DNA from 2 places in the Shewanella sp. WE21 genome. Region 2 is predicted to be linked to the other one. Evidence: predicted binding sites of a transcription regulator. Region 2 holds the regulator's gene; the other holds the start of a gene.
What was found. Region 2 encodes sigma-54, which starts transcription at its own class of promoters, with help from an activator protein. Its sites were predicted from a motif close to GTTGGCACGNNNNTNGNNT; they were not measured.

Region 1: a site for sigma-54 is predicted at 1,990-2,008, ahead of CKQ84_RS14895 (YggN family protein). Genes of this name have one in related genera too.

What each region holds. Positions count from the first base shown of each region.
Region 1 covers NZ_CP023019.1:3,375,576-3,380,311, reverse strand. Annotated here, with positions in the region: gene CKQ84_RS14900 (LysR family transcriptional regulator) at 1-659, opposite strand, end outside; gene CKQ84_RS14895 (YggN family protein) at 1,112-1,933, opposite strand; gene glsB (glutaminase B) at 2,117-3,031, opposite strand; gene CKQ84_RS14885 (YggL family protein) at 3,031-3,357, opposite strand; gene trmB (tRNA (guanosine(46)-N7)-methyltransferase TrmB) at 3,406-4,122, opposite strand; gene mutY (A/G-specific adenine glycosylase) at 4,323-4,736, shown strand, end outside.
Region 2 covers NZ_CP023019.1:2,669,441-2,674,176, reverse strand. Annotated here, with positions in the region: gene lptB (LPS export ABC transporter ATP-binding protein) at 1-492, shown strand, start outside; gene CKQ84_RS11600 (RNA polymerase factor sigma-54) at 600-2,078, shown strand; gene hpf (ribosome hibernation promoting factor) at 2,107-2,394, shown strand; gene ptsN (PTS IIA-like nitrogen regulatory protein PtsN) at 2,397-2,840, shown strand; gene rapZ (RNase adapter RapZ) at 2,837-3,691, shown strand; gene CKQ84_RS11580 (HPr family phosphocarrier protein) at 3,678-3,953, shown strand; gene mgtE (magnesium transporter) at 4,204-4,736, shown strand, end outside.

The DNA of each region.
Region 1 (4,736 bases), 710 kb from region 2:
AAATTGCCCGATACGCCAATTTCACAGTAATCATCACCCTTCTTAAATTGCCACATGCTGTGCTCGTGCCACTCGCCTTGATAGACCAAACAATTGTGGTCAACTAACTGCTCAGGTCGAGTTGGCTCGCCATGTTGAGCAATATAGCCAGGAGAAGCAACTAACAGGAATTGGCACTTCATCAGAGGTCTAGCAACCATGCCAAGCGGTAATTGCTCCGACATAGTTAACAGTAAATCTAAGCCTTCACTCACTACATCTACTTTATGGTCCAGTAAACTCACTTGTAGCTCAAGCTCAGGATGTTTTGCCATAAAGGATGGCAGCGCAGGAATGATATGCATCACCCCAAAGGATTGGGAAATCCCCACCTTGAGCACACCGCGGGTCGCATCATTTAAGTTATGTACGCTGGCTATCGCTTGTTCAGCGTCACGCAGCAGTTCTTCACCTTGCAGATACAGCAAATGCCCTGCTTCAGTCAGACTTAAGCTGCGGGTGGTACGTTGGATTAATTGAACACCAAGTCTATGTTCAAGATCGGCGACTTGTGTACTAACCTTAGACTTAGAGATCCCAAGCCTTCTTGCGGCGGCACTAAAACTACCTGCTCTGGCCACATGAGTAAAAATCGCAATAGGTTCTAACAGTTCTAACATGGAAGTCGCCTTAAGCTGTTTACGACAATGATATTAACTTTCGGTGAGCAGCTATGGTTAGCGTAATCATCGCTTAAAAATAACCATAGCATTGATATCTCGCATCAAAATGATATAACGCAGAGATTTAGACCGAAAAAGTCCACTAAAGTAGGGGGTTATATCTGACTGATATGCCAGCTTTTAATTATATTTTAAGAGTATACCAAATATTCGTCTCTAGACTGTAACATTCCGAACTAAATCGCTGCAAGCCTAGCCTATAAGCCACATCAACTTAGCCATAAGGGTTGTAGCCACGATTAAACAGTAGCCAATAAAAAAGCCCCTAGTCGATTAATTGACTAGAGGCGTAGCATTCAAGTTTGACTCATGCACAAGGAGATAGAAGTTATTGCAGTTAAAAATAAGGGCGATTCGTAAGAGATATTTACAAGAACTATTTGCAAGAACTATTCACGCAGTTCCTTGGTTGAGTTTTGTGTCAACACATAAGGTTCTAGTTCTGGCACTTCTTGGCGCAATTGATTTTCAAGCACTAACAAATTTTCAAATCGGTCGCACAAACGGTCAGCCTTAGTTTCTAATCCCTTAGATTGGCTCTCAATTTGTTGCTCAATATCTTTGCCTAAATTGTCCATTTTTTTGGAGAAGGTATCCATCTTGGCTTCAAAATTTTCACCGCCACCAGACATGATTTGGCCACCTAAGTTCATCATAATTGCGCCAATTGAATTCTGGACAATTTGTTCCATTTCCTGCTCGAATTCATCGTTAAATGTACTTTGCATCGAGTCTTCAGTCGCCCCTAAATAGAAGCTATCACCATTCTTATAAGCCACTGAATCAACCCGTTTTTGAACGCCAGCCATCATTTCATCAAATTTTGCACCAGCGGCATCACCCATTAAAGGTGTTAAGGCCATACCAACCGCTTTGGAAGCAAGAGATACTGCCTCATTCACCAGTTCAATCACTTCTGGCACTTGAGTCGAAACTTCATCGGCATATTGAGTAACCAATTTTTTCTGCTTGTCGGTTAAGTTAACTTGCTTACCTTCCACAAATAACTTGTCAACTTCGATGCGATACTTTTCTGTGCCCTTCTCGCTCATGACTAATTTTTTAGGCTCAACCATAACGTCATAATTTAAGGAAACTTCACAGCGTTCATCTATTTTTGGCTCTGTTTGTGCTTGCGCCAGCTGCACACTAGATGTTCCTAAAATCACGCCAGATAATGCAAATCCAGTTAATAACTTATTTAATTTCATTTTTGTTCGTCCTTTAATCTGAATAATTCGATAAACCTAAACTACTGAATAGCTTATAGCAGGAGACGTGCCAACTTTATAACAATATGATTATGTTGGATTTTGAAAGTTAGCACTAAAAGGTCATTAGCGAAATTCGCTAACATTTAGTCTGATAGTGCTAATAAAAAACGAGAGATAAGACTAGAAAATAGAACGACCGAGACGCTGACTTAGATACTCAAGCATCGCAGTGCCCGCAAGTGAGTTGCCATTATTATCGAGTTCTGGCGACCATACACAAATCGACAGTTCTCCAGGGATCACGGCAATAATACCGCCGCCGACGCCACTTTTACCTGGCATACCAACACGATAAGCAAACTCACCCGCACCATCATATAAGCCCGAGGTTGCCAACAGAGCGTTAAGTTGCCGAGTTTGCACTTGAGAAATAAGCTCAGTCCCTGTGATACTTTTGCCGCGATTAGCCAAGTACAACATGGCCTTAGACAAGTCAGCACAATTCATCTTTAAGGCGCAGTAATGAAAATACGTGCGCAGCACAGTATCGACATCGCCTTGAAAATTACCAAAGGACTTCATCAAATAAGCAATCGCCGCATTGCGCGCACTGTGCTGATATTCTGAGTCGGCCACTTGTTTGTCGAAACTAACCTTATCGTTTTGGCTTAGTTGCCTAACTAACTCGAGCATTCTGTGTTTAGGTGCACCTAAACGACTCTGCAATAAGTCAGCAATCACTAACGCGCCAGCATTGATAAATGGGTTGCGCGGCTTGCCACGTTCTAACTCGACTTGTACTAAAGAGTTGAATGAATGGCCCGAAGGTTCTTTGCCAACTCGGCTCCAGATTTCGGCTTCTTCATATAAAGTTAACGCTAAGGTTAAGCTGAAAACTTTAGAGATACTTTGAATCGAAAACGGCTCAAGGTAATCGCCCGCACCTAAGGTTTCGCCATCAACGGTTGTGACGGCAATGCCTAATTTGCCAGCATCAACGCTGGCCAGTGCGGGGATATAATTTGCAACCTTTCCTTGGCCGAGCAAGGGTCGAACTTTCTCGACCACTTCCTCAAGTAATGCCAACTCGGGCATTAACCCCACCAAATGTCGTACAGTTCGCTAACTTCAACCTGAGACACTTTTTGGGTTGCCCAGAATGCCTTAACTGCAGCAATATCTTCTTCGGTACATTTCCCAATCGTTTGAGTGGCGATAATGCCTTCCCATTCGATGTGGCCGCCGCCATGGAAACCTAATTTACGGGTTTCGATCACTTCATCGATGAATTTATCTACAGTTGCATCGATATCGGCTTCAGATACTGATGCATCAAAAGTCCAAGCCATATCGAAACCTAACTCTTGGAATTCATCAACGCGCATTTTCTTACGTAAACGACGGCTACGATTAGTTGCCATAGTGATTTTCCCTTTTGTGTTTAAAATTAGCTAAAATTGAGTTCGTGATTAAGCGATACGCTCAAACATCAGATCCCATACACCGTGACCCAGTCTATGGCCGCGGGCTTCAAACTTTGTCAATGGACGATGATCAGGACGCGGCACAACACTGCCGTCGGCCGACTGGTTTTGATAACCCGGTGCGGCTTGCATCACCTCTAACATATGCTCGCTGTACTCTTCCCAGTCAGTGGCCATATGGAACACACCGCCAATTTTTAGCTTGCGACGAATAAGTTCGGCAAATTCAGCTTGTACGATGCGGCGTTTATGGTGACGTTTTTTATGCCAAGGATCTGGGAAGAACAATTGCACTCGGGCTAATGAACCGTCAGCAATCGCATGTTCTAATACTTCCATGGCATCGTGATGATACACACGTAAATTAGTCACACCAGCAATGGCGGCATCACTGAGGCAAGAGCCTACACCCGGTTTATGTACTTCAATACCAATGAAATTTTGCTCTGGTGCATCTTTAGCCATTTGTACTAAAGAGGCGCCCATGCCAAAGCCAATTTCCAGCACAGTATCAGCTTCACGACCAAAAACGTCGCTTAGTACCAATGGCACTGGGCTGTAATCTAAACCCATTGTTGGCCACTGGCTTTCAATAGCGTGTGCTTGGCCTTTGGTTAAGCGACCTTCTCTCAGGACAAAGCTTCTGATCTTGCGCAGATACTTGCCTTCTTCATTAAATTCAGCGGTAGTGACTTCGCTCATTTTTGCCTCGTCTAGTGGACAACACCATCATAAAAGAAGGGCATTATCCAAAGTTCAACATACAGTGCAAGCACTAATGGGGCGAAAGTATACCAAGATTATTTAAGAGTGCGAATTTAGCAGCGATTTTTAGCTTTAGATCCCTTGCCAACTTATCTTTGACGCTTGTCTAAGAAGATAACTGCCGCTACACTGCGCCGATGAAATCTACAGCCTCCTTCGCTACACGTATCGTCTCTTGGTACGACAATCACGGTCGTAAAACCCTCCCTTGGCAGCAAGATAAAACCCTATATCGCGTATGGGTTTCTGAAATCATGCTGCAACAAACTCAGGTTGCGACTGTTATTCCCTATTATCTTAAATTTATGGCGCGTTTTCCCGATGTGTTAGCACTTGCTAACGCGCCAGACGATGAGGTATTACATCATTGGACCGGTCTTGGCTATTACGCTAGGGCGCGTAATCTGCATAAAGCAGCCAAAATAATCCGCGATGATTATCAGGGATTATTTCCAACACATTTTGAACAAGTGCTCGCCCTACCCGGCATCGGCCGCTCGACGGCAGGCGCAGTATTGTCATTGTCACTTGGGCAACATCACCCCATTCTC
Region 2 (4,736 bases):
GGCATAGGTTACTTACCGCAGGAAGCCAGTATCTTTCGTAAGCTAACTGTTCATGACAACATCATGGCAGTACTGCAAACTCGTAAAGAACTTAAAAACGAAGAACGAGAAGAAGAACTAGAACATCTGCTCGAAGAGTTTCATATCACCCACATCCGTGACAGCCAAGGCATGTCATTGTCGGGTGGCGAACGTCGTCGCGTCGAAATTGCGCGAGCTTTAGCCGCTAATCCTAAGTTCATTTTGCTCGATGAACCGTTTGCCGGCGTCGATCCTATTTCGGTTATCGACATCAAGAAGATTATCGAACAACTCAAAAGTCGCGGCCTTGGCGTACTGATCACAGACCATAATGTCCGCGAGACATTAGATGTATGTGAACATGCTTATATTGTGAGTCACGGAAACCTGATTGCCGAAGGAACTCCTGCAGAGATCTTAGACAATCAGCAAGTTAGGGCTGTGTACTTAGGTGAACAATTCAGGCTATAGTTAATCGAGCGAAGCCAATGGAGGCAATTTATACCGCCATTGGGCTTCACTCAAGATAATAATAAGCGACCTCATCCAACAATAATAACGTAGGGATCAGCGGTAACATGAAAGCGTCACTCCAGCTCAAACTGGGTCAACAGTTAACCATGACGCCACAATTACAACAGGCCATACGTCTGTTGCAACTGTCGTCATTAGAACTGCAGCAAGAGATCCAGCAAGCATTAGATTCTAATCCCCTTCTCGAGCTGGAAGAGGATCAATTCGACGCCACTAAAACCCCTGTAAACCAAACGCTATCCGATACGGATTTCAGTGAATCTAGCACTCTGCCACCAGAAAAAGACAGCTCCACCATAGACACGGCAGAGTCGCTAACCAAAGAATCCATGCCCGATGAGCTCCCCATGGACACCACATGGGATGAAGTGTTTACCGCCTCCCCAAACTCAGGCCCCGGCGGCAGTCGTGAAGACGATATGCCCTTCCAAGGCGAGACCAGTGAAGGTTTGTACGAACACTTAGAATGGCAAAAAAACCTCACGCCGTTTTCTGAAACCGATTTAGCCATTGCCACCGCCATTATTGATGCCATCGACGATCAGGGCTATCTCACCCAAAGCACTGAAGAAATTCTCGAAGCCATGGGCAATCCTGAAGTTGAGCTTGACGAAGTCGAAGCCGTACTCAAGCGTATTCAGCATTTTGATCCCATAGGCGTTGCCGCCCGCGATTTAAGTGAATGCCTGTTGATCCAACTGTCGCATTTCGCCGCTGATACTCCCAACCTAGAAAACGCCCGCATGCTGATCAAAGATCATTTAGATCTGATCGCCGCCCGAGACTTTAGGTTGTTGATGCGTAAGACTAAATTAAAAGAAGATGAATTAAGGGATGGTATAGCACTCATCCAAACCCTCAATCCTCGCCCAGGTTTGTTGATCACGCCCAATAATGACGAATACGTTATCCCAGATGTGTCTGTGTCGAAGAAAAATGGCCGCTGGGTCGTTGAGCTTAATCCTGACTGCATGCCAAAAATCAATGTAAATCAACATTATGCTTCTATGGCACGCAGTACCAAAAACCAAGCCGATAGCCAATTTATTCGCGGCCATCTGCAAGAGGCTAAATGGTTTATTAAGAGCTTAGAAAGTCGTAACGATACTTTGCTTAAAGTTGCTAATTGCATAGTGCAATATCAGCAGGGTTTCTTTGAGTACGGTGAAGAAGCCATGAAGCCTATGGTGCTTAACGATATTGCCGAAGCGGTAGAAATGCATGAGTCCACCATCTCACGGGTCACAACTCAAAAATACATGCATACCCCTAAGGGACTTTTTGAACTAAAATACTTCTTCTCTAGCCACGTCGGTACTGACGATGGTGGTGAGTGCTCATCCACAGCAATCAGAGCCTTTATAAAGAAACTGGTGGCAGCGGAAAACCAGAAAAAACCATTAAGCGATAGTAAGATGGCACAACTTCTGGCAGAACAAGGGATCAACGTAGCCCGCAGAACCATTGCGAAGTACCGAGAGGCTATGCTTATTCCACCTTCTAATCAGCGTAAAAGTTTATAACCTACAGTGGATATCGGAGGACGTTTCTATGCAAATAAACCTAAGTGGGCACCATATCGAAATTACCGAATCGTTACGTGCATATGTAGAAGAAAAGTTTTCAAAACTTGAACGCCATTTCGAACAGATCAATAATGTGCACGTTGTGCTCAATGTTGAGAAAATGCAACAGATTGCCGAAGCGAGAATAAACCTCATAGGTGGTGAAGTTTTTGCTACTTCAGAGCATGCTGACATGTATGCCGCTATAGACGCCCTGATTGACAAGCTTGACCGTCAGGTTATTAAACACAAAGAGAAGTTAACAAAACACTAATAATGGAACTTTGTACCATACTGCGGCCGGAGTGCACTACCTGCGCCACTCCGGGCAGCAAGAAAAAGGTACTGGAACTCATCAGCGACTTAGTCGCTGCCCAGTACCCGACCCTCTCATCTCAAGAGATATTCGAAAGCCTAGTGGCGCGCGAAAAGATGGGGAGCACAGGTATAGGTAACGGCATCGCCATTCCACATGGTCGACTAGCCGATATAGATCAGCCCATTGCCATACTAATTAAGTGTGAAGAGCCGATAGCATTTGATGCTATCGATAAGCAACCTGTTGATATTTTATTTGCACTACTGGTGCCTGCAGACCAATGTCAGCAGCACTTAAGTACTTTGTCTTGCATGGCCGAAAAGCTGAGCGACAAGCAAATATTAAAGCAATTACGCAAGACGCATGATGAAACGGAACTCTATCAGGTAATCACTGGATGAAACTGGTCATAGTGTCGGGCCGCTCAGGCTCAGGCAAATCTGTCGCCCTTAGGGTACTCGAAGATCTCGGCTATTATTGTGTCGATAACCTTCCCTTGCCATTGATTGGCAGTTTGCTTGAGCAACTCAAAGGCAGTAACGATCTCGTCGCCATCAGTGTCGACGTGCGTAACATGCCTGAGCAGGATAAGGTCTTAGTGAAACAACTCGCTAGCCTACCACCAGATACTGAGTTAACGAGCTTCTTCCTTAACTCCAGCGATAAAATTCTGCTCAAGCGTTACAGCGAAACCCGCCGTTTGCATCCTTTGTCGAAGAGCCGAGTCTCTTTGCAAGAAGCGATAAAGCTGGAGGGGAAACTGCTCGAGCCTATGTCAAAACTGGTCGATCACTACATAGATACGTCGAATTTGAATATCTATGATTTAAGCGACCAAGTCAGACAAATTCTCCTTGGTAGTGTCGATAAAGAACTCGTGATCAACTTCGAGTCCTTTGGCTTTAAGCACGGAATGCCCACCGAAGCCGACTTTATGTTCGATGTGCGCTTCCTGCCCAATCCCCACTGGGAGCTGGCGCTGCGGCCATTAACTGGCTTAGATGAACCCGTAGCTGAGTTCTTAAATCGCCAACCACTGGTCAATAAGTTCATCTGGCAAATCGAAAATTTACTGGAGACTTGGCTGCCGCACCTCGAGCGTAACAATCGCAGTTATTTAACTGTGGCCATTGGCTGCACAGGTGGACAGCACAGATCGGTTTACGTCGCAGAGCAATTGGCAAAACGCTTTAGTAACGGTAAACATAAAGTTTATGCCCGTCATCGAGAGCTCAATAATGCCAAAGCTTGAACGTCAGATAACCATCTGTAATAAGCTCGGTTTACATGCCCGTGCCGCCACTAAGTTGGTGGTACTGGCTTCCGAGTTTGATGCGACCATCACCTTAATCCAAGGTGATAAACAAGCATCGGCCGCCAGTGTGCTTGGCTTGCTGATGCTTGAAACTGGCATGGGTAAAACCATCAAGCTTATCGCCGAAGGCCCAGATGCAGAGCCGGCTCTCGATGCCATTTGTGCCTTAATCGACGCTAAGTTTGACGAAGCCTGTTAGTTTCACTTCACACTAAGCACTTCATCGTTAGTTTCACTTCATGTCTAGTTTAAAAAACTTGCCATTCAGACATGGCAAAACATTTGTCGCTCGACGATACAAGCTACTGGCGATTACACTAGCGGTCATTGCGCAAACCTTAACCTTACCTTAGCCGCCTAAATCTATGTCATCGACTGACGCTTAGTCACCGCTAAATCCTAGCCCAACACTAAGATCTCAAACCAATTTGCCGCACAATGGAGGACAAATGCCCGTAGATAATTCAGAAAACGATCACACCGGACATAGTCTTGACCAGTTAAACCAAGCGCTTAGCAGCGGCATGTTCGTACACGTGCGCAATATGCTGCAAAAAATGGCCGCCTCAGATATCGCGCTGATCTTAGAATCATCACCGCCAAGTGCCAGACAAGTACTGTGGCAGCTCATCGATCAGGAACAAATAGGCGACATACTCGATGAGTTGAGTGAAGAACTCAAAGACCCACTGATCCGCAGCATGAGCCCTGAGCGAGTCGCGAAAGCGACAGCAAGCATGGACACCGACGATCTCGCCTATATTCTGCGAAGTCTTCCCGACGCCGTTTACAAACAAGTGTTGCAGTCGATGACGGAGCAAAATCGCCTGAGGGTAGAACAAGCCCTATCTTATCCAGATGAGACCGCCGGCAGCTTGATGAATACGGATACAGTCACCTTAAGACCCGATGTGAATATCGATGTGGTGCTGCGCTATCTTCGGCAAAGGGGCAACCTACCCGACACCACAGATACCTTATA